Regions from separate parts of the Paenibacillus xylanexedens genome, predicted to be linked through region 4. Evidence: riboswitches for the same ligand, from Rfam matches in the RefSeq annotation. Region 4 holds a riboswitch; each other region holds the start of a gene.
What was found. A riboswitch is a leader RNA that binds a small molecule or an ion and turns the genes downstream of it on or off. The one in region 4 is predicted to bind cyclic di-AMP.
Positions count from the first base shown of each region.

Region 1: it holds a riboswitch for cyclic di-AMP, as region 4 does, so the genes downstream of both, BS614_RS10950 (HAD family hydrolase) here and BS614_RS03550 (C40 family peptidase) in region 4, are expected to answer to the same signal.
Region 2: it holds a riboswitch for cyclic di-AMP, as region 4 does, so the genes downstream of both, BS614_RS14270 (C40 family peptidase) here and BS614_RS03550 (C40 family peptidase) in region 4, are expected to answer to the same signal.
Region 3: it holds a riboswitch for cyclic di-AMP, as region 4 does, so the genes downstream of both, BS614_RS21075 (3D domain-containing protein) here and BS614_RS03550 (C40 family peptidase) in region 4, are expected to answer to the same signal.

Region 1 covers NZ_CP018620.1:2,496,726-2,504,357, forward strand. The annotation lists gene urtD (urea ABC transporter ATP-binding protein UrtD) at 1-56, shown strand, start outside; gene urtE (urea ABC transporter ATP-binding subunit UrtE) at 34-729, shown strand; gene BS614_RS10920 (nitrogen regulation protein NR(II)) at 760-1,395, opposite strand; gene BS614_RS10925 (hypothetical protein) at 1,423-1,626, opposite strand; gene BS614_RS10930 (urease accessory protein UreF) at 1,893-2,594, opposite strand; tRNA gene BS614_RS10935 (tRNA-Leu) at 3,039-3,121, shown strand; gene BS614_RS10945 (glutathione peroxidase) at 3,273-3,752, opposite strand; cyclic di-AMP (ydaO/yuaA leader) riboswitch at 4,124-4,299, shown strand; gene BS614_RS10950 (HAD family hydrolase) at 4,415-4,813, shown strand; gene BS614_RS10955 (HAD family hydrolase) at 4,941-5,624, shown strand; gene BS614_RS10960 (Nramp family divalent metal transporter) at 5,730-7,025, opposite strand; gene BS614_RS10965 (organic hydroperoxide resistance protein) at 7,425-7,632, shown strand, end outside.
Region 2 covers NZ_CP018620.1:3,171,396-3,179,027, reverse strand. The annotation lists partial or broken gene xynC (glucuronoarabinoxylan endo-1,4-beta-xylanase XynC) at 94-1,362, shown strand; gene BS614_RS32135 (carbohydrate-binding protein) at 1,363-1,788, shown strand; tRNA gene BS614_RS14280 (tRNA-Leu) at 1,937-2,020, opposite strand; gene pelA (pectate lyase) at 2,197-3,159, opposite strand; cyclic di-AMP (ydaO/yuaA leader) riboswitch at 3,579-3,710, shown strand; gene BS614_RS14270 (C40 family peptidase) at 3,716-4,180, shown strand; gene BS614_RS14265 (carboxymuconolactone decarboxylase family protein) at 4,254-4,583, opposite strand; gene BS614_RS14260 (hypothetical protein) at 4,725-4,943, opposite strand; gene BS614_RS14255 (hypothetical protein) at 5,063-5,392, opposite strand; gene BS614_RS14250 (xanthine phosphoribosyltransferase) at 5,490-6,071, opposite strand; gene BS614_RS14245 (YkvI family membrane protein) at 6,276-7,331, shown strand; gene BS614_RS14240 (glycosyltransferase family 4 protein) at 7,466-7,632, opposite strand, start outside.
Region 3 covers NZ_CP018620.1:4,822,880-4,830,511, forward strand. The annotation lists gene BS614_RS21035 (molybdopterin molybdotransferase MoeA) at 1-1,046, opposite strand, end outside; gene BS614_RS21040 (HNH endonuclease) at 1,241-1,537, shown strand; gene BS614_RS21045 (DUF4247 domain-containing protein) at 1,652-2,392, opposite strand; gene BS614_RS21050 (DUF4178 domain-containing protein) at 2,404-2,910, opposite strand; gene BS614_RS21055 (DUF350 domain-containing protein) at 2,934-3,335, opposite strand; gene BS614_RS21060 (PspA/IM30 family protein) at 3,431-4,102, opposite strand; gene lpdD (prenylated flavin chaperone LpdD) at 4,215-4,556, opposite strand; gene BS614_RS21070 (polysaccharide deacetylase family protein) at 4,711-5,502, shown strand; gene BS614_RS21075 (3D domain-containing protein) at 5,610-6,284, opposite strand; cyclic di-AMP (ydaO/yuaA leader) riboswitch at 6,287-6,483, opposite strand; gene BS614_RS21080 (amino acid ABC transporter ATP-binding protein) at 6,702-7,424, opposite strand; gene BS614_RS21085 (ABC transporter substrate-binding protein/permease) at 7,411-7,632, opposite strand, start outside.
Region 4 covers NZ_CP018620.1:825,072-832,703, reverse strand. The annotation lists gene BS614_RS03555 (hypothetical protein) at 1-627, shown strand, start outside; cyclic di-AMP (ydaO/yuaA leader) riboswitch at 873-1,010, shown strand; gene BS614_RS03550 (C40 family peptidase) at 1,014-1,484, shown strand; gene BS614_RS03545 (GNAT family N-acetyltransferase) at 1,840-2,334, shown strand; gene BS614_RS03540 (c-type cytochrome) at 2,485-2,841, shown strand; gene rbsK (ribokinase) at 2,916-3,899, opposite strand; gene BS614_RS03530 (4a-hydroxytetrahydrobiopterin dehydratase) at 3,944-4,240, opposite strand; gene BS614_RS03520 (hypothetical protein) at 4,491-4,784, opposite strand; gene motA (flagellar motor stator protein MotA) at 5,018-5,818, shown strand; gene motB (flagellar motor protein MotB) at 5,805-6,623, shown strand; gene rluF (23S rRNA pseudouridine(2604) synthase RluF) at 6,837-7,538, opposite strand; gene BS614_RS03500 (ATP-binding protein) at 7,557-7,632, opposite strand, start outside.

The DNA.
Region 1 (7,632 bases), 1.7 Mb from region 4:
CAGAAGTGTATCTGGGCAAAAGGAGGGATGACCATGCTGTCGCTGCAACGAATTGAATCCGGCTACGGGGAAAGCAATGTGCTTCGTGGTGTGAACCTGGATGTACAGCCTGGACAGGTGGTGTGTCTGATGGGCCGTAACGGTGTAGGGAAAACAACGTTGATGAAAACATTAATGGGGCTGCTCAAAACACGTAAGGGCAGTATTCGGTGGCAAAACCAGGAGTTATCCACCTTGGACACAGCCAAGCGGGCAAGGGCAGGGATCGGTTATGTACCGCAGGGGCGGGAGATTTTCCCGCAGCTTACGGTGAAAGAAAATTTGTTGCTCGGTCTGGAGACAAGTGCGCCGGGAGTAAAAACGTTCCCGGAGGATGTACTGGCGATGTTTCCAGTGCTTGCGACGATGTATGGACGGCAGGGCGGGGATCTGAGTGGTGGACAGCAACAACAGTTGGCATTCGCCCGGGCACTGGCTTCGCGTCCGGGGTTGTTGCTCCTTGATGAGCCGACAGAAGGCATCCAGCCTTCTATCGTGGAGGACATTCGGCAGGTTATTTTGCAGCTCAAGGCAAAGGGGAACCTCTCGGTTCTGCTGGTAGAGCAGAGTATCGATTTTGTACGAAGTGCCGCAGACTACATCTATATCATGGACAAAGGGACCATAACCCTGCATGGGACACCGCAAGAACTGGATATGTCGCAGTTTGAACATCATCTCTCCGTATAGTTATAGTTAGTCGGCGAGAGGAGAAAGGTTTCAGGAACGCTTGTCCAGGATATTCGAGTATTTCGGATATAACCGCCGGATGCATTCCGGACAGATGTCATGGGTGAATTCGGCGTGGGTATGCTTCTCCAGATAACTCTCAACGGAGTTCCAGTGTTCCTCTTCGTCCTTGATTTGTTTGCAGACGGCGCAAATAGGCAGCAGTCCGCGCAATGTGCGCACTTCAGACAATGCCTTCTTCAATTGGTGTTCTGTCTTTCTCTGTTCGGTAATATCCATGTGTGAAATCAAAGCGAGATCGGTATCCAGAATTGAATTTGCATAAGATAGAGGGGTGAGTTCTACACGAAACCACCTCTTTTCGTTGTATACAGTATACACGCAGATGTCATATGTATGATTTCGATTAAAGGGTATTCCGCGTTCTTTCAAATTCTGTGCGACAAGTGCCATGTTTGCGTTCTTGCCTCGTTTTGCCCAGGCTTCCGTCAGGTGCAGGTAATGTCTATGACTACTGTGTATATCCGGGTTTGGTGAGCATTGACCGAGTCCCTGTTGCCAGGCACGGTTACAACTTTGGATAATCCAATTGTGATCAACGATGATGAGCTGGTGACGTATGGACTGGAACGACAGCCTCTCCAGATCGGATGTAACATGTCTCATGGATAGGACCCTCCTTTGGCAGAAATCTTATCTCAGTTCATCTGGAATATCCAAAATATCAGCGACCAGGTGCCTGAATCGGGTTGCTTTGCGTGTGCCGTGAATAAGATTGGATAAACGATAGGGTGGGATGCCATGCTGTTCACAAAAGGTCTTCTGGTCCACTTGAAGTTCGGTTAGCCGTCGTTTGATGGCCCATCCGAACGGAGTAACTGGTTTTTTCTTGTTCAAAAGGGTTCACCCCTGATTAGAATGTAGTATTCAGCCGCCCTTTCTTCATGTAGAATATATAGAAATGCGAGCTGTATGTTTCATTATATACGTAAATTCGTCATCTAACAATTAAAAAAGACGGAAAAAAGTGTATTTTGTGATGATAAATGGCGTAAATACGTAAATAAAACAAATAAAATGACAAAAAACACGTCGGCAAGGAGGTTGCCGCGTGTTTTTTAGTTTGTTTGAATGAAGGGGAGCAGGTATGAGGAGGAAGAGGATTAGGCCCTGTAGGCATGAAGTCCAGCTCCAAGCATATGGAAACTGGGGAAAAATGATTTCATGGACATCGAGGTTGGCTGTGCCAGTCCATCCGCAGCCGAGGCGCTGACGGTCTTCCATTCATTCTCCAGATCTGTGGCCAGGCGGACCATCAGATCCTTGGTTGTATCGTTGTTCAGGGGAATGACTTTGGAGGCTTCGGTTATGCAGGCATTCATGGCTGAATGCAGGTAACCAAGGACCGCCTCTTCGACCGGGATGTCGAGGTGGTGGTTAATCCAGGCATGAACAGTGGAGAGGCAGCCAACCGAATCGTATTTGGCAAAAATCTGTTCGAGCTGGCTGAATTCAATCCAGGGGTGCAGAGCGCGTGCGAGTCTGATCAATCGTTTACCCATGGCGGCAGCTTGTTCTCTGAGATCTCCAGGGGTTCGCTGAACATGGACGAGCTTGTCGATCAGAGCTATCCGCCATGTATCCTTGTGATCTGCTGCGGTATAGATGCCTTTGATGGCCATACCTTCAAGACGAACGATGCTGGGATGCAACTGACAACGCATGAATGATTCGAGATCTTCAGCATTACGAATGGTACCCTCCCTGATATGGATATCCATGCCGAAGGAATGGGTGAACCCTCCAACCTGAATAGAGGAATCAAGCAGTTTGACATAATCGAGCAGCTTATTCCCACGGTTCACAATCATTCGCCTCCTGTGTTCGTTAAATGTTACTTAAAGTGACATTTATATTCCTTTTTGTTTGCTTTATGTTTAAAAATCCGAATTATATGATAGTTATCATCCCATAAATGTCCGCTTTTTGTCAATAGCATCAGTGAAATTTAATGGATCAAATCTGGGATTTAATATTTGTGTTATTTTATATAACTTATTGTGTTATTTATGTGGTGAAGTGCAGGGAGGACTACATATAAGGAAGGACTATATATAAATGAATCAACAAGATCGGCTCTTACCGAAAAAGAGGGGATCAAATCTAATAATATGCAGTTCATGGGTAAAGATGACGAGATTATGCGATTTTTGATGAAAATGCCTAGCTGAAAAAGAAGTATTAAAAAATACTTTACTTTTAGTTCAGAACCCGGTATAATCAACTCTGTTGCCGATTATTTACGACATGCGGTCGTGGTGGAATGGCAGACACGCTATCTTGAGGGGGTAGTGGGCGTATGCCCGTGGAGGTTCGAGTCCTCTCGACCGCATCATATGAACGATTAAAAAGAAGCTTTCCGTTAATGGAAAGCTTCTTTTTTTTTGTCTTTTGCGAACAGTATGACATCAAAGTTGAGAAAAAAAGGCCATCCATTACCGGGGCAATGGTGCTCTACCTTCCGGCTACGGGTGGCCAATGTATTATTTTTGCAGCAAATTCTTGATATCTTCTTCAATCTTGTCCGGTGTTGTTTTGGGAGCATAACGTTTAATGACCTGTCCGTTCTGATCCACGAGGAATTTGGTGAAATTCCATTTGATTGCTTTGGAGCCGAGCAGGCCAGGAGCTTCTGTGCTAAGGTGTTGGAAAAGAGGGTGAGCGCTTGAGCCGTTCACATCAATTTTCTCAAACATGGGGAAGCTCACGCCATAATTCATCTGACAGAACTCGGCAATATCGTCGGAAGATCCTTTTTCCTGTGCAAACTGGTTGCTTGGGAAACCAAGGACTTCAAATGGCGCATCCTGGAACTTGTCTTGCAATTCTTGCAGACCTTTGAATTGAGGGGTAAGTCCGCATGAGCTTGCCGTATTCACAATCAGGAGCACTTTGTCACGGTAGTCGGACATTTCAACTTCTTGACCGCGAAGGGTATTCACTTTGTAATCGTAGACTGTCATCTAAATCGCCTCCATTTATTTACTCTTATATCTTCTATTATATTGGTTACAATTAAATAATGCAAAACTTATATGGTGTTAAAAGAATCAAAACAGGCAAGTTGTGCAGAATACGTGAATGAATTGCGAAGTGATTTTCGTCAGAGTGAGAATTAGATAGCCTTGAAGAGATGGATAGAGTATAACCTTATTGTAAGCGTTATTATGGATGAGTATTGGCAAAAATCTGCCGATTCGGTGATCTGTGAGGACTTTACACCGTCATGGCACGGGTGTATGATTCATAACGTAATTTCAATTTAAACTAAATTGTATATGAAAAACGAAACAAACGATAATATCGCTCGATCTTATCTTAAGATATACGAACGATGTTTTAATCGCTGAGTTTCCATTCATTCATGAGTGGAAAACGGGGGAACCAACGGAATGCGCTGTCCAGGACAGTAGGCATTCATGGGGTGAATTTTCCGGTGACAGCCGGAAATAGGGCGACTCTCGCGCCCGAATCCGTCAGCTAACCTCGTAAGCGTTAAAGGGAGAGGCAACAAGCCGTACGCTGGTTCATGGCGTTTTCGCCATGGATTCTTTAAGAAGCGTTCGGGAGGCCTTGGTCCCCCACGCTTCTTTTTTGTTGTCTTTTCACGCCAAGGGAGGAACGAATGATGGATACTGAGATGATCTTAGTGACTGCTCCAAATGAAGCAGGACGCAAATTTATCAAATTGCTGATGTACAAAAAAATGCCGTTTGCCGTTCTAACCAACAGTGCAGGGGAAGAGCGCCGACTCCGTAGAATCGGAGTAGAACATGTCATTCGCATGAATACGGCTGCAGCTCAAAAATGGTTTTTGCCGCAGGGCAGCGTAGGCAACGTGTTTATTTTCGAGAACAGCCTGAATCTGACCTGTCGTTATTTACAGATCTGCCGTTCATGGACATCGAAATCCCTGTGCGTCATTACGGAGCAGAGTCATCCTAAGGGCATCTATCGGGGCATGGGCGCAGACCGGATTGTATATTCGCTCAATGGGGAAGTTGGCTTTCTCCTCAATGGTTAATGCCATAGCTTGTGATTGCTCAGGTGTGAGGTGCCTGTTATAATTGAATGTATCGATAAACGGAAGTTTGAGGAGACTCATGCAAGATGGTGAGTCTTCTTTTTTATGCTTACAAGGAGGAATTGGCGTGCCGGATGTGGGTGGATTAAAGTGGTTGTTTTTTGATGTTGGAGATACACTGGTGGATGAATGGGAGCCGGTTGATGATATTATCGGACAGTTCGTCCGTGAAGCTTGTGCTTTGGGGTATCCGGTGACAATTGAGGCGGTACGCGAACTGTTCGCGAACTGTTACCGAAAATATGAGCAATGGCCTATGAGAGTGGCGATTCGCACATTTGTTGAAGACGAGGGGCATCAGAAACAGATTCAGGACAAGCTGAAGTTTCAAAAAGATCTTGAACGTCCTTTTCCTTCAGCGGATTCTGTTCTTCAGCAGTTGTCACGGCATTATCACATTGGCATTATTGCCAATCAGAGTCCTGGAACGGAAGAGAGACTGGAAAGCTACGGACTGCGGAAGTATGTTGATGTTCTGGCCTGCTCGGCTGAAGAAGGGGTGTCCAAGCCAGATCCCGAGTTATACGCTGTGGCCCTGAAACAGGCAGGCTGCGCGCCAGAGGAAGCCGTCATGGTCGGGGATCGGATCGATAATGACATTATTCCTGCTCGGAAGCTGGGCATGCGTACGATTCGAATTATGCAGGGTTACGGAAGATTCCAGCCAGAACTATCGGATGACCAACGTGCGGATTGGACTGTTGATTCATTGGATCAACTTCTGCCGTTACTGATGCCAAATCAGGATTAGATGCAGATGGTTGTTTATTGGATTGCAACAATAAAGGCTGATCAACTTGGGTATAGAATACCGGAGTTGATCAGCCTTTTTAGTATTTTGTCGATAAGAACGAGATTAGAACAAGCGGATCGTCTGAATGATCAGATATACATTCAGCACAACGATAATCGCGGCAATGACCCATGAGATGATTTTGAGCCACAATTTGTTGGCGAATGCACCCATGCTTTTTTTATCACTCGTGAACATCACCAGGGGAATTACAGCAAAGGGCAATTGAAGCGACAGCACGACCTGGCTCAAAATGAGCAGTTCTTCTGTGCCGTGTTCTCCTGCAATCGCTGTAACAATTACCGCCGGGATGATGGCGATCAGACGTGTGACCAGTCTGCGCAGCCAAGCCGGAATTCGAATGTTCAGGAAACCTTCCATAACGATCTGCCCAGCGAGTGTACCTGTAAGGGTAGAGTTCTGACCTGATGCTAACAGCGCCACACCGAACAGAATACTTGCAACCGTAGTACCCAATAGAGGTGTCAGCAGATGGTAGGCATCTGCGATCTCGGCAACCTGCGTCATACCAGCACTGTGGAATACAGCAGCAGATACAATCAGGATGGCTGCATTAATGAACAGGGCAAGTGTCAGTGCGATTGTCGAGTCCATGGTCGAGTACCGAATAGCTTCTTTTTTACCCTGTGGTGTCTGTTCGATCTGACGGGTCTGCACAATGGAAGAATGCAGGTACAGATTATGCGGCATCACGGTTGCCCCTATAATACCGATGGCGATATAGAGCATAGCCGGGTTTTGTAGAATCTCAACATTTGGTACAAAACCATGGAGAACACCGCCCATATCCGGTTTTGCCAGGAACAGGTCAATCCCGAAGCAGAGGGCAATGGTCGCCATCAGCACAATGACAAGTGTTTCCAAAGCGCGGAAGCCTTTGTTTTGCAGCACAAGAATCAGGAGTACATCAACTGCGGTGATGATAACGCCGTATAACATGGGGATGTTAAATAACAGCTTTAACGCGATGGCAGAACCTATGACCTCAGCCAGATCAGTAGCTGCAATGGCAAGCTCACACAGTATCCATAACATCATGACAACAGGCATGCTGAAGCGTTCGCGACAGGCTTGGGCCAGATCCCGTCCAGTGACGATTCCAAGCTTTCCGGCTAACGATTGAAGTACAACGGCCATCAGGTTCGAGAGCAGGATGACGGATAACAAGGTATACCCGAACTGCGAGCCACCTGCGATATCTGTTGCCCAGTTACCGGGGTCCATGTAACCTACGGCAACGAGGTATCCTGGGCCTACAAAGGCGAGAAATTTCTTCCACCATGCAGCATTCTGCGGAACTTTCATGGAACTATGTGCTTCTCCAAGGGAAGGGGTCATGCCCGCAGTAGACAATGATTCTCTTGAAGGAGCGTTGAACGGATTTTTTTTACTCATACGATAATCACCTGACTTTGAATTATTGATTTGGAAATATTGATGCGGGACAAACCGCTCATGATATATCTAAATTTTTATGTTTATTGTTACATTGTACTCCTTCAATAATTTTTGTCTAGTGCAACTTTTATGTATTAACACAAAAATTTCGGTTCTAATTTGAAGATGCCCCTTCGTATATTAACCAACCTTGGGAAAAATACAGCCATGGCGTTGAAATGCATGAAAATAATAAAGTTGTAAAAGCTTATAAAGAACTAAAATGCGTTTCAAAATGAGCCAGAAGTTTAAATTGAAAGGAAGGCAGTAAAAACTAAATGGATAAGGGAGAGATTCTTAATGGAAGCTTTATATACAGCAGTAGCGACAGTTAAAGGTGGACGTACAGGTTCAGTAACTTCTTCGGATGGCGTGCTCAAACATGATTTGAAAATGCCGAAAGAGCTTGGAGGTTCCGGTGGTGAAGGTACCAACCCTGAACAGCTCTTCGCAGCTGGATATGGAGCATGTTATGAGAGTGCCCTTGCCAATGTTGCTCGTAAAGCAG
Region 2 (7,632 bases), 2.3 Mb from region 4:
GGGTTTACATAAAATAAATGCCAGACAATCCGCTATTCTTGTTTGTTATTCCTGGTTGCGGTTTCTCTATGTAACTTACTATTATCGAGGAGGATGAAAGTAGTGAAATTCAAACTAAAAAAGACGATTAATGTTCTTTTGGCCTGTTTAACAGCCCTGCCTTTGATGTTAACCCCGACAAATGTGTCAGCAGCCAGCGATGCCAACATTAATTTGTCCTCGGAAAAACAACTGATCAAGGGCTTTGGGGGCATTAACCTTCCTGCCTGGATTGGTGATCTGACTCCCGCTCAACGTGAAACTGCTTTCGGTAATGACCAGAATCAGTTAGGCTTCTCAATTCTCAGGATCTACGTTGATCCAGATTCTAATAACTGGTATCGTGAAGTTGCCACAGCCAAACGGGCTATTGAAAAGGGGGCTATCGTATTCGCATCCCCATGGAATCCTCCAAGCAGCATGGTTGAAACGTTCAACCGCAATGGGGACACAAATGCCAAACGCCTGAAATACGACAAATATGCCGCATATGCCCAGCATTTGAATGACTTTGTAACTTATATGAAAAATAATGGTGTAAATCTGTATTCCATCTCGGTACAAAATGAGCCGGATTATGCTCATGACTGGACCTGGTGGACTCCACAAGAGATCCTTCGATTCATGAAAGAAAATGCCGGGTCCATTCAAGGTACCAAAGTCATGGCGCCTGAATCCTTCCAGTACTTAAAGAACATTTCCGACCCAATCCTGAATGATCCGCAGGCACTTGCCAACATGGACATTCTGGGAGCACATACGTATGGAACCCAGATTTCGAATTTTGCCTACCCTCTCTTTAAGCAAAAAGGAGCCGGTAAAGAACTGTGGATGACTGAGGTGTATGTTCCGAATAGTGACAACAACTCAGCAGACCGCTGGCCTGAAGCACTAGACGTTTCCTATCACATGCACAATGCCATGGTAGAAGGTGATTTCCAGGCCTATGTGTGGTGGTACATCCGCAGACAGTATGGTCCGATGAAAGAGGACGGTACCATAAGTAAACGCGGGTATAATATGGCTCATTTCTCTAAATTCGTGCGTCCAGGCTACCTGCGAGTCGATGCAACCAAGAACCCGGATACAAACACATTCGTTTCTGCATACAAAGGTGATAACAAAGTAGTCGTCGTGGCGATTAACCGTGGAACTTCAGCCACAAGCCAAAAATTCGTTCTGCAGAATGGTAATGCCTCCACTGTGTCCTCATGGATTACGGACAGCAGTCGAAACCTGGCAAGCGGAACCCCACTTACCGTATCCAATGGAGCCTTCACGGCACAGCTCCCGCCTCAGAGCGTAACAACGTTTGTTGCCAACATTACTGGCGGAAATAGCGGCGGGAATACAGGCAGTGGCACTACGTATGAAGCCGAGACCGGAACGTCACTTACGGAAGCTGCCATTGAAACGATCAACCCCGGTTACACTGGCTCCGGGTATGTTAACTTCAATGCGATGACTGGTTCGGCCATTCAATGGAACGGCATTAATAACACGACAACAGGTACCAAAAACGTAAAGTTTCGTTATGCGCTGGAAAGCGGCACACGGAACCTCGACATTTTTGTGAACGGAACCAAAGTCATCAGCAACGAGCCCTTTCCGGCTACGGGAAGCTGGTCCACTTGGGTTGAAAAAACAATACAGGTCCCCATGAACACGGGGACCAATACATTGAAATTGGTCACCACTGGATCGGAAGGACCGAATATTGACAGCGTTAATGTTACCGCAGCACAATAAACGTTCCGTATGGCTGATGGAAGACATTTGCTGTACGTGCAGCTAAGCACTAATCTCTTGGATACTCAAGTCTAATGTTAGTGTTATATCAAAAAATGCAAAAAAAAAAGACTCCTCAAGCGTTAGCTTAAGGAGTCTTTTTATTAGATGCGGTCGAGAGGACTCGAACCTCCACGGGGGTTAGCCCACACGGACCTGAACCGTGCGCGTCTGCCAATTCCGCCACGACCGCATATTGTATCTCCGTCATCAATATCGGCGACAAGGAATAATATATCATGCGGAATCTATCATGTCAACACTGAAAATAATAACAATAAAACCCGAACCAGACGTCCATGTCGATTCGGGCTTCACCTTTAACTGCTGCTAATAGTTTGGTTCATTAAAACGGAAGCATACTTCAAATTACAGCTTGGAAGGCCAGTTACCATACCATGCATAACCGCCTCTTCTTTCTTTATCAATATCAATTAATTTGTATTTTACTCCCCCGTCACGACCAATAAAGATTGGTTTATCCGTTCCGATCTCATAGAAGCGTGCCCAAATCGGTGCCGCATTGGAATCAGCGATAATTTTGCTGTCCCCATTTGCTCTTTCATACTTGTAACCCGTAATTTTCACCTTGTTAAACCAAGCCTCCGCTCCTTTAATGGATGCGGTAATTTTAGCGTTAGCAGGTCTGGTTTTCAGAAATTTAACAATCGTTACACTCTCTCCAGCTGTCAGCGATGGCACTTCGTAGATTCTTGCGCTCGCTGGTTTAAGGGAACTGGAATCATGTTGTTGTCCCCATGCTGTCAGCTTACCGCCTGAAACGACTTGTGTATTCAGAATCGCCTCCACACCTTTGGCAACTGAATTTTTACTCCGATTAGCAAGTGTGCTGTCGATAAAAGAGAAATCACCTTTGCGTGCTGCTACTTCATCCAGCATGATCATTACATTAATCATGGCATCATCATTGTAAGTGATATGCTTGTGGTATCCGGAGCTTTGGTAAACTTGTGGCCACCCGCCGTTTGAATACTGCATGTTGATCAAAAAGTTAATTCCTTTGATTGCAGCTGTGGAGTAACGCGGATCATTCGTCTTTTTAAATTCCTTCGCCAATCTTCTAATTTCTGAGTATGTAGCCTTGTTGTCTATCGTGGACTTCGCCCACTCTCCACTTGTCTGTTTATAATCTTTTCTCCAACCTCCATCCGGCAGCTGGTTCTTCAAAATATCAGAAATACTCGCTGTTGTACCCGATGCATCCGCAGCAGATACCGTCCCTACAGGGAGAACTGCCATTCCAACTGCTGAGAACACCATGGTGCATGCCAGGACAAAAGTAACTAATTTCTTCGCTTTCAAATGTAACACTCTCCTATGTTCATTTTTATAAATCTCCCACTTCTACTTTACCTAGGATACGCGCCTCTAAACCTCCTTTATTTGTATTTATCGCATAATAAAATCAATTTTAATCCAATATGTGGATTGGATAATCAGATAATATGCAAAAAATCGATTTTTGTCAATATATGCAACTTAATGAATATAATCTCTCTAATTCTACATAACGGAATAGTTCTTTTAACTCATGACAAACCTATTTATTTATCCAAATTCGTCTTAAACGAATCAATAATGACGTTTTTGTCATGAATGATACCCAAACTTGATCCCTTCTTTCATATAAAAACCTTAATTCCGCTAACATTGAGGTATTAAGAAAGGGTTTAAATGGGTTTGACAATTACGCATTTATGCAATATAGTTTCAAATAGTTACAAAAACTTAATTATTCATTGCCGAGTTTCATGTTTGAAAACGGGGGAACCATTTTGGGTGAATTATTCTTATACATAGGAAATATAGGGAACCTTCTACCGAACCCTTAGCTAACTCCGTAGGCATCGAAGGGAGAACATTGATTTTGAAAAAACTGATTATCTCCATTTTTGGAGCAGCTGTATTATTTACATCCGGGGCAACAAGCACAGAGGCAAGCAGTATCAACTCCGTAGTGAACAACATGACAGGTATTCCTTACAAATGGGGTGGCACAACTGTAGCCGGCTTCGACTGTTCTGGTTTTATGAGATATCTTTTCAACAAATACAGCATTGAATTGCCACGAACTTCGCAACAGCAAGCCAAAGCAGGTACTCCGGTAGCCAAAAGCAATGTTCGGACAGGTGATCTGGTGTTCTTTAATACGATGGGCAAAGGCATTTCACATACAGGTGTATATATCGGCGGTGGACAATTCGCTCATGCCTCCAGCAGTAAAGGTGTAAGCATCACGAAGTTATCGAATCCATACTTCAATGACCGCTATGTAACAGCACGTCGGGTAACTGGACAGTTTATGTACGATAAAATGTTAGGTAAAATGTGATTCACATACAAAAAGGCATCGGTTATTAACCGGATGCCTTTTTTGCACTTAAAAATGTATGTTGCATTACTTACTAATGCAGCGCCTTCTGCACTCGCATCGCACCCTGAGACAGGGCATGTCCTCCTCCAACAGCTCCGGCCACGGCTACGGTCTCCATGATCTCCTGATCTGTTGCACCCTTGGCACGGGCTTCTTCTACATGGTAGAAGGTACATACCTCATTGTTGGCAAACAATCCAATGCCGAGCGCAATTAATTGTTTTGTCTTCGCATCAATCACGCCAGGTTGGAAACATTCTCCGGTAAACTCATGATACGACTTCACCACACCTGGCAGTACATCGCTTAATGCTCCAATCTGATCCTTGTAGGCATGAACTTTATCATTCATCAATGTCATGGCTTGTAGCACACCCTCTCGGCTATAGTTACAGATCTTCCTCACTGTACCTATCTTCTCTCCCGAGTGAGCCAATTATGCCAAGAAATCATGGTAATTCCAAACATTTAACGCTCATGGCCCTGCCATAATTATAAGCTGTTACTCACTAAGTGGACTCTGGCGCGGCTCGCTGAACAGCTGATAGCTGTAACCTCGGTCCAGCTTAACGACACGTCGATTCTGACGACGGATAAGTACCTGCTCCCCATCCCAGGCAACCACAATCCCCTTCACGTCGTTCGATTCCAGCTCGTCCCGTACGACTCTAACTTTCTCACCTGACAGACGCAGGGCGTCCAATTCTGTATCACTAATCATCTTCATGGCTCCTATATTTCAAATTTATTTACAAAAAGAGACCTAAATGAAAAGTCATTTAGGTCTCACGTGACTGTATTGGACTGTCATGTCATTCGAAATTATGTCCCGACTGAAAGTTACCGCTGCGCGTGCTCTTTGCTGTCGTTCTTTTCGAACCAAAAATCAAGCACTTTGGCGGACATCACACGTTCTTCAAGGTACTCCACTTGATGCGGTGTAAATTGTTCTTTCCAAGAGAAGGACAACTCTTCGCACAAGCCTACAATCGTCAGTAATTCTGACCAGGCAACATAGCGTTTGTACCAGAAAAATTGAGGATGTTCAATCATATAGGGATAAAGGTCATCGAATTCCGTATGTTTACAATCCAGGGCACGTTCAAAATGAACTTTCGATTCCGCCAGCTTATCATTAAAAAATTGTTCTGTTGCCAGTTGGTTCCCCATGGTGTTGCCTCCTCTCCCTAACATAACCCCATTATAAATGAAATCGGCGGTCATGCAAAGGCATAGTTCAAAAAATAGGCCCTATTCCTTTAAAATGTCACATTTCGTTATCGTCAAATTGTACCGTACCATTATTCAGGGAACGAATGCGTACCAAGGCTTCCACCGGAATACCCTGTTCACGAATCGTGCGTGCCCCTGCCTGAAAACTTTTCTCGACCACAACGCCGAATCCGACGAGTTCCGCACCGGAACGCTCGATAATTTTGATGACGCCACGAGCGGCATCTCCATTGGCAATAATATCATCAATGAACAAAATGCGGTCATTCTCATGAATGAACTCGCGAGATACCATAATGTCAGTTACAATTCCTTTGGTAAAGGACGGTACACGTTCACAGTAAGCATCAGGATCAGCCAGAAGTGTTTTTTTGCGACGGGCGAATACAAGGGGCACCCCCAGTTCATAGGCTGCGGCAAACGCAACCGGAATCCCTGAGGATTCTACCGTGATTACCCGAGTTACTCCACTTTCACGAAAACGGGCAGCAAACTCACGTCCCATCTCCATCGTTAATGCAGGATCAATCTGGTGGTTCAACAGACCATCCAGCTTTAATACTTGATCCGAGATAACCACACCTTCTTGTAATATTCGTTGTTTCAATAATTCCATGATTTGACCTCCCAAGCCTATCCTATGAGGTAAAAGTATCATATATCTATCTATAAGTTCAAGCGAAATTGCCTGGGCGCTGTCCTTGAGACGTAATTCAAGCCAAAGCTCATTATCGATTGTCATGACTTTCGTGGGTCAAGCATACCTTGTACCATGGTACCCGCATGTCCAAACTATACAGGGGCCTGAGAGGGGAAACACATGAAACAGGCATTTCGGGTGCTGCAGATCGCATTTACATACATCGGAACGGTTGTTGGAGCCGGCTTCGCTACAGGGCAGGAAATTTTGCAGTTTTTTACCCAGTATGGCAAATGGGCCACCATCACCATAGGCTTATCCACCATGCTCTTTGTCTGGTTAGGTACCAAAATGATGCTGATCGCTCACGATACCGGGTCCCGCTCTTATGAGGATCTGAACAAACATTTATTCGGCCATAAGGCGGGCAAATGGATCACCTGGGTGACCCTTCTCATTCTCATTGGCGTGAACAGTGTCATGCTTGCCGGAGCAGGTTCCGTTTTTGTCGAGCATCTGGGTTTGCATTATCAGACAGGTCTGATCGTCACACTTGTAGGGACATATCTGCTTCTCGGTCGGGGCATTCAAGCCATTCTACAAATGAATAGCATCGTCGTGCCCATGATGCTCCTGTTATCTCTGCTCATGATCACCAGTACGATCCATCATCCAGGTGCTTCCCGATTCATCACACTGACCACAGACTCAAACCCTATTCAAGTGTGGCTGTCTCCACTATTGTATACTTCATTCAATCTGGTGTTGGCTCAAGCTGTTCTTGTGCCTGTAGGTAACCAGATTCGTAGCCGGAATGTGCTGAAGTGGGGTGGAGTATTGGGTGGAATTGGCGTTGGTTTCATGCTGATGGCAGCTCATTTTGCCATGTCAGCTCAGATGCCCGGCATCATTCAATTCGAAATCCCGATGGGTAGCATTGCCTTTCAACTTGGATGGGCAGTGCAATCTGTATATGTATCCCTTATTTTCATGGAAATATTCAGTACCTTTGTAGCCGATATCTATGGAATGACCTTGCAACTGAGACAACATATACGTGTCCATCCCCGTTTCATTACATTAACCATTATGCTGTTGTGTTACTCACTCAGCCAGTTTGGATTCAGTTCCCTGCTGTCCATCCTTTACCCCATCTTTGGAAGTATGGCATTAATCTGGGCTGCCAAATTGGTACTGAACCGCTGGGGCACCTTTCGTAAACGCAACAATATATAAATCTCACGGTCATGTACTTCATGAATATGAGCATCCGTTTGCCTCATAACCACAAGTCACCGCGGGTACTCTTTCCTTAAACATGACAAAAAGCCGCTGTTTATCACAGCGGCTCGCACTTTTTGCTCTACATTTTAGGCTTTGCTGGGAAACTGTAGATACATCTTTTTCAGCTCATTGACCGATCTGCCGAGCGAGTAATGTGTCTTGGCTTTTTCACACGCTGAACGGGCAAGTTCATAACGATAAGCCGGGTCCAGCATCACCTTTTCAAGCGCTTCAGCCAATGCAGAAGGATCTT
Region 3 (7,632 bases), 3.1 Mb from region 4:
CATTCTTCCATATAAGGATGAGCATCCGCCTGCATGGAACGAATAGTTGGACGAACAAACAGACCAAAACCTACAAAACAAGCCCCCGGGTTACCCGAAAGTGCAAACAGCAATTTTTCTTTATATACAGCTGCTGTGGTCACACTGCCTGGTCGCATCGTCACTTTGTTAAACAACATCTCCACATGTTCTTCCAGCACAAGTTCACCCATAATATCATAATCCCCGACGGATACACCGCCTGTGGTCACCACGATATCATTATCTTGAATGGCTTCTTCCAGTTTGGCCCTTGCCGTATTCACATCGTCTGCAATAGAACCGTACATCACAGGCTCTCCACCTGCTTCAACAACCAGAGAGCGCAGCATGTAACTGTTGCTGTTCCGAATCCGACCTGGTTGTAATGGCTCATCTACATCAAGCAATTCCGTGCCGGTTGCGAATATCGCCACCTTTGGACGTTGAAAAACGGGGACTTCTGCTATGCCAAAAGTAGCTAACACGGACTGCTCTCCTGCCCTGATGATCGCTCCTGCTTCGAGCAGTTGCTGTCCTTCTTGGACTTCCAGTCCGATCGGGGTGATGTTAGCACCCGATAATATGTGCCGTTTCAATGCAATCCATTGTTCTCCGTCCTCTACCTTGCTCTCGGTCATCTCCATCATGACTACCGCATCCGCACCTTCCGGAACCTGTGCACCGGTCATGATGCGAGCCGTTGTACCTGAAACAATGGTGTGGTCCGAGGTGTAGCCGCATGGAATTTCGTCAATTACTCTAAACCAAACTTGACGATCACTGGATGCATCTATGGTATCTGTACTTAGAATAGCGAATCCATCCATACCCGATCTCCGGAAGAATGGATACGGATGGGGTGCCTGAATCGTCTCTGCAAGTGTGCGGCCATGAGCAGATTCAAGATGAACTTTCTCTATGGAGCCTACAGTAACTCTTGCAGCTATTTTGGCTTGGGCATCCGGTACCTGTACAGCTGTTCGATTGAATTTGGCAGTTGTCATATCATGTGAATGTGAGTTCATTTTCAAAAGTATTCTTACCTCCTAAAGACTATCATCCTTTAAGAAAGTGTAGCCCGAATACTGTAAGATAACAAGTACATCACTTATTGAATCCTGTGACAAAATCTTATTTCTTACAGGTGTAACATTCCTTGACCTATGTTCAACATGAAAGGCATCTTGTCTGCCCATAATATAAGTGACAAAGGGAGGCGATGATCATAAGTAATCGATGTGAATTATGCGGAAGAGAACCTGTAAACACGACCGTTCATCATCTGACACCCAAAGAAATGGGCGGAACATTTCTACCAACGGCCAACCTGTGCATCCCCTGTCACAAACAGATTCATTCGCTATACACCAATCGCGACATTGTAACCCTTGGTCTCACGGATCTGCAATCCTTGAGACAGGATGAACGAATGATTCCATTTATCCGCTGGATTCGCAAACAACCTGCTACAACGATTCCCCGCGTACGCAAGTCCAATCATGTTCGCAAGTCGTAAAGAAAAAAGAACAGCTCCAAGGTAAATGCGCGGATAGAGATAAATCCGTCATACCTTTTCCTGTTCTTTTTGGATTGAACTATATGTTGGGCAGCCAAGCTTATAATTAAATCATTATCTTCGCCTCTTAATTCGTCCGCCGCCCACTCTGGTTTTTGGTTTTTTATAGGATTTCTTAGGTGAATCAAACAACCCACCACTGCTCTTGTTGCGATCAATGGTTCCCTTGCTCTGATCCTTGTTGCGGTTGAATAATCCTCCGCCAGATCCCACGCTTGAATCTTTATCGCTTCCGCGCCTTGTAATCGTACCTTTCCGATCAACAGTAATAGGTGGAGCAAGCTTCTTGTCATTACTTGTTGGTGCACGATAAGATCCTGCACTCGGTTTATACGTATCTTTATTGGTATATCCTCGATAGTTGCCATAACCTCGCCCGCCAAAAGAATCGAACAGATTACCAATTAATGTAGCGGTGAGATAACCTTGTAAAAAAGATGAATCGTAGTTCTGCCGAACATATTCCTTGGAGTCCACCTCAACCAAGGTATCCTCCGGCTTGTTCGGGTCTTGTTGCAGGTGATAATACTCGTCCTGATACACGAGGAACATACGCTCAGTGTTCTCTGCCGATATCTGATCCGGTTGCCGCTGGTCAGACAATTCCTGAGCCACTTCCGGCACGGTACGGTCCGAAGCCCGGTACACATAGGACGTTGAGTTACCACTGCCGTTAACCGATTCAAGCGGATATGTGTCCTGAACAGAAGGTGCTGCTCCGCACGCGGACAACAGAGACATCACAAGGCTGAGGACCAGCATTAATTTTAATCCATGTGCCAAGCGTTTTTTCATTGGAACCTCTCCTAGCTCGAACGAATCACTTTGATATCCGCAGGAAGAATGGACTCACCCTCATACAGTGTAAATCTTCTGTCTTGCCACTCCACGCGAAGAAGCATATTATCATCCGACTGATACTGCCATACCAATTGTTCTCCAGCCTGACCATATGGAGTTCTACCTGCCGTTGATACCATGCCTCCATACTCTTCCTCCAGATGATATGCGCGACCATCCAGGTCCAGCAATGTAGGCACCTCATCAGGTGCATCAAGCCTGCCATCAATTGGTGTGTATAGGGCGTAACGTGTGAGTTCGCGTTCTTCGATATGCAAATATCGAAATGCGGTACCATCCTGCAGCGTGAGTACAACTGCATTTCGAGCACGATTTTGTACCCGACCAACAACTTCATAAGTGACCAGAGAAACCTCACAGATATCACCAGGTGAAAGCTGAAGCATCGTTTTCTCTGCCTGCGGTGGTTCAGCTTTCGTTAGTATTCCTTTAATTCGTTTCCATACACTCATGAGAATTACTCCTGTTCCTTATCTTATAAACAAGCTGCAATAATCAGTGCGCCCACGATATGTAAAGCGCCAGAGAACAACCCGTATCCTGTCTTCCCTTGCTGAATTCCCGTATCCAGATCCAGATTGGCCCATTTGCGAATCATAAAGTGTACAACACTCTCCAGAATCAACAAAATGATAAAGGATACAACGGAGACCAACAATGCTTCTCCAAGATGACCAGCCGTAGAAATGGACGTAGCGAGTACATACCCTTGTGCAAATAATTTCATCACCATACGTGTGGTTACTGCCATATTGCCAGCCTTAACTTCAGCAAAATCCTTATATTTCGTGAACAGTGAATCTACATACATCAAGACAAACAGCAAAACCGAACCAGAACCGGTCCAGACCAGCATCGCTAAAATATTCAAATCCATTTACACAGCCCCCACATATCAACATGAACCGCATTTAAAAGCGAAGGAGAAATACTCTTCTCCTCCGCTGGTTAACCCTGCTGACAACCAAGGTATTAGTTCTTATTATCGTACTGTTTCATCAATGCTGCGAGTTCGTCTTCAACAGCCTGATCTTTACCCAACTTCTCGAACTCTTCATCCAAAGACTTGCCTTTGGAAGACATTTCGTTGCTTGCTTCTGCCTGTGCTTCCATCTGCATCATTTTCTCTTCCATACGCTTCATACCAGCACTTGCAGTATCAGAGCCAAACCCATTCAACGCTTTGTTGATTTCCGTTTGGGCTTTTGCTGCATTGTAGCGGGCTACCAGTGTTTCGCGTTTGTTCTTCATTTGAGTCAGTTGCTTACGCATCTCGTCGAGCTTGCCACGCAGGTTATCTGCAGAAGCCTTGTTTTGGTCATAGCTGGTTTTGTACTCAGCCATCTTCTCTTCAGCAGCCTTTTTCTCTTCCAGAGCACGTCGAGCCAAATCCAGATTCTGAGCACGTGCCGCCGTATGCGCCTGCTCTTCACGTTTCTTTACAAGTGCTTCCTGCTCTTCGAATAACTGCTTGAACTTCTTCTCAATGGCGATCTGTTGAGCTACTGCTTTCTCCGCATCTTCCAGATCCTCTTGCATGTCACGGATATATTGGTCCGTCATCTTGATTGGATCTTCCGCCTTGTCAATAATGGCGTTAACGTTAGACATTGTTAAATCACGCAATCGTTTGAAAATGGACATTATGTTATTCCTCCTAGTCGATATTACATCGTATATAAACATACATACGTAACAATCTACAACTCGTTTCAATTTTAGCAAATAAAATCAAAACAAGCGATTGCTCTTTATGTTAGGAAGATCGTTTATCGTTGTTCAGATGATCCTCCATCAGCCTCTCTGCAGTCTGCACGATTTCGTCGATCTGCATCCGCGTGATGGAATCAAAATGGATACCCATGATCACCGTAACGGTTACTTTCAGCTGCAGGGCAGCCTTTCGGGCAAGTCGCTCACACAGCTCTTGTTCCTTATGCCCAGGAATATGTACCGTCGTCCCGCTTACGCGCTCATGATCCACGTAGAACGTGGCTACGGCGCCAGTATGCGCCTTTCCTCCGGTAACGAGAAAAACCTTATCCTCTCCTGCTTCAATCACCTGTAAACGTATGGATTTCAAATCATATGTACTCATATCCTATCCACCTATCCTTTTCTATATGTTATATATGGAGGAATTATGGCTGTCATAAGCTAAATCCGCAATGAAACTTCTCACACTACGCATATTTTATGGAACCCCCGGGCATACCAAGGAGAACGTCATTTTGGAAAAGGAGGCCGTTATTATGCGCGTACGCCTCATTATGCTGATGGTTATCGTTATTTTTCTCGGGGGATATCATGCTCCAGTTTCATCGCGGGATGTTTCAAACCCGTCAATTGAATCAGTATCAGGTTCGGATTCTGCTGAAGAAGAACAACTGACATTGGGACAGTTACGTCAAAAATATGCCGATACGTTCAAAACCAATGGTCCTTCAACAAAGAAGGTTGCACTGACTTTTGATGATGTACCTGATCCACGGTTTACTCCACAAGTGCTGGATGTATTGAAGAAATACAATGTCAGAGCTACATTCTTCATCGTGGGTAGTCGTGCTGAGAAACATCCGGATCTGGTGAAACGCATCGTTAAGGAAGGGCATATGGTTGGTAATCACAGCTACAATCATCCTGAATTCAGTAAGCTGTCGATGAATGCCTTTCGCAAACAAATTTTACATACCGGGGATATTATTCGACGTTTGGCGGGATATACGCCCAAGATGATTCGGCCGCCTTATGGAGACATTAATGAAGAACAGCTGCGATGGGCTGCCAGACAACACTATAGCATTGTGAACTGGAACGTAGACTCCCTGGACTGGAAAGGCCTTTCAAAGGAACAGGTGAAAGATAACATCCTGTCTGCCGTGAAACCTGGCTCCATCGTTCTGCAACATGCTGGAGGCGGTGTAGGATCAAATCTGAACGGTACGATTGAGGCTTTGCCTGAAGTCATTGAGGAACTACGTAATCGGGGATATGAACTGGTCACCTTGGACGAAATGCTGGGATTGCCAAAGGCCAAAGATTAGGATGACCGTGATAACAAATAATGAGAATATTAAAAGGGTGCTGTTCAATCGCGAATTAGCGACTGGCAGACACCCTGTTTGAATTCATTTTAAATGTTATTTTCTCTCTACTTCAGAATATACAGTTCGATATCCTGAAATCCAAATGAGCTTACGGACTGTTTGCTACCCGGGATAAAGATATCAATCCGGTGACCTTTGATTGCACCGCCCACATCACGTGCTGTGGCTACAAAAGCTTGTTTTGGCAATCCTGGATGGCTATGACCAGTTACCAGTACTTTGGTTCCAAGTGGAATTACACTTGGATCAACTGCAATTGTGCCCAGTTCAAGGTCATTTCCGAAATAATCGACTGCACCCCATCCTCCATTTTCAGACGGATCTGCAGAGTATGCCGTTGCTTTTACGTTCACAGCTTTGCTGTAATCGAATGTCTTACCCCAGGCTTGAACCACTTTGTTATCTGCGTTAACGTCCAAGCTCGCTGTAGTAACAGTCTTCGCTTGGGTCTTGCTCTCCGTTGCCGCAGCGGCTGCTACATTGTTTGCCTTACCGGGAATCGTAATTTTCAAACCACCATAAATGTTGTAAGCCGAAATGTCGTTGTTTGCTTTAACCAACGTGTTGAGTGCTACTCCATAATGTTTTGATAAGGTGTAGAAGGTATCCCCTTCTTTGGCCACATGAACTGAATCGGCGTGAGCCGGAACGGCTTGAATGAGCATTGCTGTTGTCAATAATGCTACTGCTGTTTTGGCTATACGTTTCTTGTTAATCATGGTCTTCCTCCCTCATTGTGCCTGCGAAGTTAGTTGTCGGATTCGGATGAGGAGCCCACCCTATAGGTTCTTCATTACATTTAAAACGTTATGTACCCCTAATTCACCCCAAGCAGTGTGCTGTAGATCTTCCCCCTGCACAATCTGCATCGTTACATCCCCCGCACTCCCTGTCCGGAAGTTTCGGCAGAGTTCAATATATCACAATATTGTAACCTGAACTTGTAGTAATTCTTACCAAATGGTTTTCAACGTGTCATTATATGTAAGAATACTGCATACTTTAGAATTGTTGGACGACCCGATTCCTTTACATCTGGTAACAGAATAGTTACTTTTCAAATCTATAAGTGATTAATGCGTGCAAAAAAATAGCGTTACCGACTCGAAGTCAGTAACGCTATTTGATCACTTCGTTTAGAGTACTTTCGCAAGAAAATCACGTGTACGTGAATTTTTTGGAGCTCCAAACACCTCATCAGGTGTTCCCTCTTCCACAATAACCCCGCCATCCATGAACAGGATCCGGTCTCCCACTTCACGTGCAAAACCCATCTCATGTGTTACGATGACCATCGTCATCCCGCCTTCTGCAAGACGTTTCATGACATCCAGCACTTCGCCAACCATCTCGGGGTCCAGTGCCGAAGTAGGCTCGTCAAACAGCATCACATGCGGCTGCATGGCCAATGCTCTAGCAATGGCGATCCGCTGCTTCTGTCCACCGGACAGCTGATTCGGGAATGTATCTTTTTTATCGTACAAGCCTACGGTGTTAAGCAGATCAGCGGCAATTTTCTCCGCTTCCTGAGTGGATAGTTTCTTTACTTTAATCGGAGCAATCGTAATGTTTTGCTCTACAGTTTTGTGTGGGAACAGGTTGAAGTGCTGGAACACCATGCCCATTTTCTCACGAGTTGCGTTAATGTTATGCTTGGGGTCCGTGATTGACACGCCTTCAAAATCAATCTCTCCTGAGGTAGGCTGTTCCAGCAGATTCAGACAACGCAAGAAAGTACTTTTACCTGAACCGGAAGGACCGATGACCACGACAACCTCACCTTTGCCAATCGTCACGTTAATGCCCTTAAGCACATCGTTATTTCCATAAGATTTGTGTAATTGTCTAACGTCTATCACTTGCACTCAACTTCCTTTCCAGTCGTCCCAGCAGCTTGGACAAAATGAACGTCATTACAAAGTAGATGGCTGCTGCAATCAAAAATGGACTCAAGCCTTGGTACGTAATGTTTTTGACTACACTTGCCTGATACATAATATCCACCATACCGATAACGGAAATAATGGAGGATTCTTTGATGATAGTTATGAATTCATTACCGATCGC
Region 4 (7,632 bases):
CATCGTTATCTATGGATTCTCGGGGGCATGCTGCTGGTTCGCATGTTGATCAGCCCCCTCATTCAGGCAGGACTGCTCTACTCACTTCAGCACTTTAATTCTACAGAAGAGCGTATCCCCTTTGTCCGCGGAATCAAAAATCTGTGGAAACCGATGCTACTGCTCCACACCATACGTACATTATTGATACTTCTGCCCGCCTACTGGCTCATACCGAAGCTCTACTCAATTCTCATGGACGGATTTCATTCCCTTCAATTACTTTTGCCTGGTATACCATATGTCGCTGCCTGGATCGTATATGGTTGGATCATCCACCATGTCATACTCTACATGCAGTTCGGTGTTTCGGCACCAGAAGGAGAAGGCGGGGCTCACGGTACCCTCAAAGCCCTCTGGATTGCACTGCGTCATCTCATCGCCGTAATCGGCATTGCACTCCTGCTGGGCGGAGTACACCTGCTCGTCTTTGGGGCATTCACTACAGCCTCATGGTTATTAACGGGACTTACCGGACTTATACTACAACAGACGTATCCACTTGCCAGATGTCTATTGAGTCTGTGGAAAATATGCAGCCATTTCCGATTATGGCAGTCCAAAATATCCAAAGGTGAGAGCAGATAGTTTAAAAATTGTTACCATCACATGTTAAACTCATGGCCTAATATGTACTTATAAATAGGCAAACCTCAACCTTTTCCCGTCAAAGGTCGAGGTTTTTTTTGCTAAATTTGTTGCTAAACGTTGCCAAAGCCGTACTCCTCTGTTACAATAATCGCAGTGAGTTTTTAGTAACAACTTTGTAATCTTTACATTCATATTTGTAACTACTTAAAATTAAATCGTCATTTCTTGATTTCGCAGGTGCATAACTAGCATAGCCAAATTCCTGGCACCTGGGAAGCGGGGGAACCAGTTATGGGTGAATTGATCTTGCTACAGAGGGATCATAGGGGACCTTCAACCGAATCCTTAAGCTAACCTCGCAGGCGTTGGAAGGGGAATATCTCTTGTTCAAGAAGAAATTAACCGCAGCTGTACTTAGCATCACATTCGCTTTATCGCTTGGTGCAGGTAGCGCATTCGCAGATTCAAAGATGGACAAAGTAATTGATTCAGCAATGGGAACTACATATCAAAGTGGAGGAACAACGCTCAACGGCTTTGACTGCTCCGGATTTACACGGTATGTATTCGACAAGTTGGGTATTGATTTGGCACGCCAATCCAGTTCCCAATTCGACATGGGCGATTCCGTATCCCGCATGGAAATGAGAGCTGGCGATCTGGTGTTCTTTAATACAACAGGTAAAGGCGTATCTCATGTAGGAATCTTTGTAGGGGATGGAAAGTTCGCACACTCCTCTTCATCCAAAGGTGTTACGATCAGTGCATTGAGTGAAAACTATTGGGCCAATCGTTATGTTGGCGCGAAACGGATTATGAGCACGGACGCATATGAATCACTGGCCCTTGACTAGGGACAAGCTGAGCAACATGATGCTGTAACCATTAACCATACTGGAACGAAGCAAAAAGCATAACAGAACCGCCCGGTACATTCTCCGCAGGAATGTATCCGGCGGTTTTTTTGTGCTTCAATCCTTATTCATGTTGCAAGCTATACTCGGGGTATATCCTGCGACATTAACAGGTTCATTTTGCGTTCGTTCGTCCGTGCCCTTATGATGTTTTTACCCATCCCGTTATAATATAAACGAAATTACCGGAACTTTTGTTTCATTTTTTTTCTTGGGAAGGAAGACTTGCTAAATGAACATCACTTTTGTAGAGTGGACAAAGAGTTCTGTTTCAAGGAAAGGAGCATGCAGGTGTATGAAGGAAACCCCTGTGACGTTTCACGTTGTACCCATGCGAGAAGAACATGCGGAGCTTATCTGCAGTTGGCAGTATGACCCGCCTTACAATATCTACAGCTGGCTCCCCTGGGAGCAGATGAAAGCTCTGGAAGTGGAATTCGGAGATGCACAGCTACGGCAGGAGCAATATGCGATCGTCTTGGATCAGAACGATCGTATATGTGGGTTTGCTCAATACTTCCCACTTGAAGGGGTAACCCGGATTGGCCTTGGCATGCATCCAGAGCTGTGTGGTCAGGGTCAAGGGACAGCTTTTGTCACTGCCATTGTACAGGAAGCCATTCGCCGAAATCCCACGAATGAGATTGATCTGGAAGTACTCACTTGGAATGCTCGTGCCATTCAAGTCTATCTGAAGAGTGGATTTGTCACCCATGATACATACGAACGGCAGACCCCAACCGGCTTGAAGCCCTTTCACTGTATGGTTTATGAAGGGCCTCGCGGTTAGAATCCATTGCAAAACAACCAAATTTGCCCCTTGTTATGTGATTAGTTCAAAAAATTCCCACAAAATGCTATGATGTCAGTACAGGTTCCGTTATAATGATATGGATAGTTTCAGGTTAGATGATCTTTCATTCTGGAGGGGACATAAGGGATGCACAAATGGATCATGAGCGGAGTATTTTTTGCAGCATGCGCTTTAGCTATTGTTTTAATGTTTACGCTTCCAGGGAAAGAAGAAGTGGCTGAAGAAGCCAAGCCAACCATGCCGGAAGTAACATTGGATGCCGGACAAGCTGAAGCACTGGTCAAAGCCAATTGTATCTCCTGTCACGGGGATCAGCTTCAAGGTGGCGTAGGACCTGCTCTGGCCAACATCGGCAGCCAGGATGATCTGGAGAAAATCTATTCTACGATTGTCAAAGGTAAAGGTGGTATGCCTTCCTTCAAGGGCAAACTGCAGGATGAAGAGATTGCAAATATCGCCATGTGGCTGTCAGAGAAGAAATAATCTCTGCACACGCATAACAAAGAGGCACTTAATCCCCTTTTCGGAGAATAAGAGCCTCTTTGTTATATCAATTATTAAGCCTCTGCGGCATGCTCAGCCAGAAAGGCCTCAACTTCACGTGCGGACGGCATCCCGGACTGGGCGCCGAGCTTTGTCACGGATAACGCGGCCGCACCCATGGCGAAGCCTACGGCCGCGTCCAAAGTCTCACCGCGCGCGAGGGCTACTGCCAGCGCGCCGTTGAAGCAATCGCCAGCGCCGGTCGTATCGACGGCGCTTACGGCGTAGCCGGGCGCACGGCACGCGCCGGCACGCCCTGCTTGTACGCGGCCACCAGGCGCCGCCGCGTACACAGCCCCCTCGGGGCCGAGCGTCGTGACGACAGCGGCCCCGAGGGATGCGGCGAGCTCTGCGACCGCCGCATCCAGGTCTTCCGGCCGGAGATGATCCCGGCCGGTAAGCACGGCAAGCTCGCTGCGGTTCGGCGTGACAACGTCGACGCACCGCAGGAGCTCTTGGGGCAGACCCGGCACCGCGGGAGCCGGGTTGAGCACCACCAGTGCGCTGCCTTCAGCCGCCAGTTGGGCGGCGCGGGTAACCGCTGGCAGCGGGATCTCCAGCTGCAGCAGCACCGCTGCGGCTGCAGTCAGGCTTTTTACCGTATCCGCCTCTTCCAGCATCTCAGGCACCACTTGCCCATTCGCACCAGGAATAACGATAATCCGGTTGTCTCCCCGAGAGAGCCAGATGGAAGCCGTCCCTGTTACCGTGTCTTCCAATATGCGAACCCGCGAGGCATCTGCACCACTTTCCGTCAGACTGTGCAGCAGACGTTCGCCAAAACCGTCCGATCCCACCGCGCCAATCATCGTAGTCTGTCCACCCAGACGCGCAGCGGCAACAGCCTGGTTGGCCCCTTTGCCACCAGCGAGATAATGTAGCTCCTCACCGCTCACCGTCTCTCCCTCTTCCGGAATCGTGTCTGTCTTCACCACAAGATCCATATTGAGACTGCCTACGACAGCAATAAGAGGTTGTTTCTGATTATAGTCTGACATGTATGGTTCACTCACTTCTGGCCGCGTGATAATAACCGACCTCGTTATTGCGACCTCATTTTGTCATAAGCTTCGTTATATTGCCCTGCTTCCTTGATATCTACAGATGTGATACCACCCGCATCCCATGATGTGAGACGCAACGTAACCGTTGTATAATCAATCGTAATAAAAGGATGATGATTGAATGCTTCCGAGATCGCAGCGACCTCATCCACAAATGCAATCCCTTTCATGTAGTTGGAGAACACGAATTTACGTACAATCCACCGTCCCTCTTCCAGTTCCCAGCCTTCCAGCCTTCCCAGATGAGCTTCGACTTCCTCTTGCGAAAAAACCATGCGTTATCTTCCTCCCCATAGGATGGTACATTACAGACATGCGTCCGTATAACCACCGACACCTTCGGTGCGATCAACAGCAACCTCAAAGGCCAGGCTCACCGCCATGCGGTTGGCCCATTTCACGACTAACATCTTACCACGGACAAGCTTCAAAATCCAATCAACTACATGGCATAGAACCAATAACCATAAGGCTTTGAGGGGAATTCCAATTCCATTTATACCCCTGAAAATGCATGTGAACACACTAAATTAAAGGTACAAATGTCAACTCTTCTTCCCCGATCAAAATATGAATGCGGTGCTGTTCCTTATCATGGATGACCACGCCACTTCCAACCGGAATAACGGACTCCTCGCCCAGCGCATAGAACAAATCCTCCGCCAACGCCTCATCCACTTCAAGTTGGTCAGATGCAGCCAGTCTCTCCCACTCTTCCGCGTCCATTTCAAAGAAAACATACCGATCCGGTATGCGTCCGATTGCCGTTGTCAGATCTGTCAAAATTCCTTCATAATCCCGTCCATGCTTTACGCCCATTGGCTTTTCACTCCTATTCGGCCCCTAAGGAGCGGATTTGATCTTATTATACCTGAAAATAGCCCTTAAAAAAAAAGGCCTTCTGGTCGATAAATACATATATGACCGTTTTAACTGTTTTAGCAACCGTAAGGAATGCCTAACATTGAACGGATTGCGGCCAAAAATTCGTCCGGAAGCCCGAACACAGCCGCTTGAAAGGATTCAATTTTATCTCATGGATGAGGTGTATGATGAACATTTCAACGATTATTGGACTAATTTTGGGGCTGGTCTCCCTTGTATTTGGTATGTTCTTGAAGGGTGCGCCCTTAATCAACCTGGTTAACAATCCCGCAGCCTACATTATTATCTTTGTTGGTACGGCAGGAACCATCTTTATCGCATTTCCGATGTCTGAAGTTAAGAAAATCCCTAAGCTTTTCGGGATTGTTTTCAAAAATCAAGTACTTATTGATCGCGTATCCCTGATCGGCACATTTATGGATTGGGCTTCCACTACCCGTCGTGAAGGTTTGCTTGCACTGGAATCAAAAGTAGAAGAGATTGACGATCAGTTCCTTCGTGGCGGTATGCGTATGATTATAGACGGCAACGATCAGGAATTTGTAAGTGATGTGCTCATGGAAGATATTCATGCTACAGAGGAGCGCCACCGTGGCAGTGCCTTGATCTTCGCTCAGGCGGGGATGTACGCACCAACGCTCGGGGTTCTCGGGGCCGTTGTAGGTCTCATCGCAGCACTTGCCGATCTCAGTGACATGGAGAAACTCTCCCATGCGATTGCGGCAGCATTTATCGCAACACTCCTTGGTATATTTAGTGGTTACGTGTTATGGCACCCGATGTCTAACAAGCTGAAACGGATGTCCAAGCAAGAAATGGAGATCAAGCTGATGATGGTTGAAGGACTGTTATCCATACAATCCGGTGTCTCCACCATCGCCATCAACCAAAAGTTATCCGTATTCCTGACACCTTCCGAACGTAAACAACTGGAAGAGAAGGAGGGATCACCAGGTGAAAAAGGCTAAGAAGCACGAACCACATGAAGAGCATATAGACGAGAGCTGGTTGCTTCCCTATTCCGACTTGATGACCTTGTTGCTCGCTCTCTTTATTGTATTGTTCGGTATGAGTTCAATCGATGCAGCTAAGTTCGAGCAGATGGCTTCCGCACTAAACAGTGCATTAAATGGAGGTTCCGGGATTCTGGACCATTCGTCCATGAATCCGGATACGCCAGGTGCTGATTTGGGTAAGAACAAACAGGAACCTACAGAAATCACCAAGAAAACACCAGCTCAGATTACAGATGCACAGATGGCTAAGAAAGAACAAGAAGACCTGGAGAAACTCAAAGAGCGACTCGACAAATATATCTCGAAGAACGGGCTCTCGGACCAGCTGAACACCAAGCTGAATCAGTCTGAATTGAAGATCACCATCAGTGATAACGCCCTGTTCTCGTCAGGCCGAGCAGATGTGAAGCCTGAATCACGATCCCTGGCCAAAGCAATCTCAAGCATGCTGCAGGAGTTCCCTGAATATGAAGTGGTTGTATCCGGTCATACCGATAATATTCCCATTTCGAACAACCAATATAAGGATAACTGGGATCTAAGCGCAGATCGTGCGCTCAACTTCCTGAAAATCCTGTTGCTGAACTCGCAATTGGACCCTTCCAAATTCACACCAAGTGGTTATGGAGAGTATCACCCAATTGCCAGCAATGACACCAATACGGGACGGGCACAGAATCGCCGTGTAGAGGTATCTATCATTCGGAAGTATCAAAGTAACAATACAAATGTAAAAGCCGTTGGCGGAGGAAACTAGAGGCCTGCAGCGATTCATTAACCAAAGACCGTTCTCCAGGTACAAGGAGAACGGTCTTTTTGGTTTATATAAGGCTTATGCTTGGTTTATCTCTACATTTTTTCACGCTATTTTGGAAGATTCACCTGTCATTATTGACCCTATACCAAAAAGCCCTGCACTCCCTTACGGAAAGCAGGGCTTCAATCAGTTAATTAGTCGAACTCGAACCAGCTATTCCAGTGAATAGTCCAACAGACCGCCCAGCTCCGCTTTTTCAGCAGGGGTAAGCTCTCTCCATGAACCTGTCGCCATTTCTCCAAGATGGATGTTCATGATCCGAATACGCTTCAACTTACGAACCTCGTAACCAAAGGCACTACACATCCGCCGAATCTGACGGTTCTTTCCTTCAGTCAGGATGATACGGAATACTCGATCCGTCATCCGGGTCACTGTACAAGGCAGGGTCATTTCACCCAGGATCTTTACCCCAGTGCTCATACCTCTAAGGAAACTGGGGGTTACAGATCGATCAACAGTAACGATATACTCTTTCTCATGGTGCCCTTCTGATCTAAGAATCCGGTTAACGATATCACCATCATTGGTCATCAGGATCAAGCCTTCCGAGTCCTTATCCAGACGTCCAATAGGAAAGATACGTTCATCGTGCCCGACAAAATCAACGATATTGCCCTGAATATGCTGCTCGGTTGTACTTGTGATCCCGATCGGTTTATTCAGCGCGATATATACGTGTTTTCTCTTTTCCTTGATAGGTTTGCCATTGATTCGTACATCGTCGCCTTCTTCTGCCTGACTGCCCAGTTCAGCCTTAACTCCATTAATGGTTACCTGACCACTATCCACCAACTTGTCGGCTTCACGCCGGGAGCAATAACCTGTTTCACTAATAAATTTATTAATACGCAAAAGGTAATCTCACCTCATCTATTTCTCTTCATCTGTAAGTGGTTGATCCGTTACCTGATCTACCTCAATAACATCCGTTTGTTGCTCGGATGCA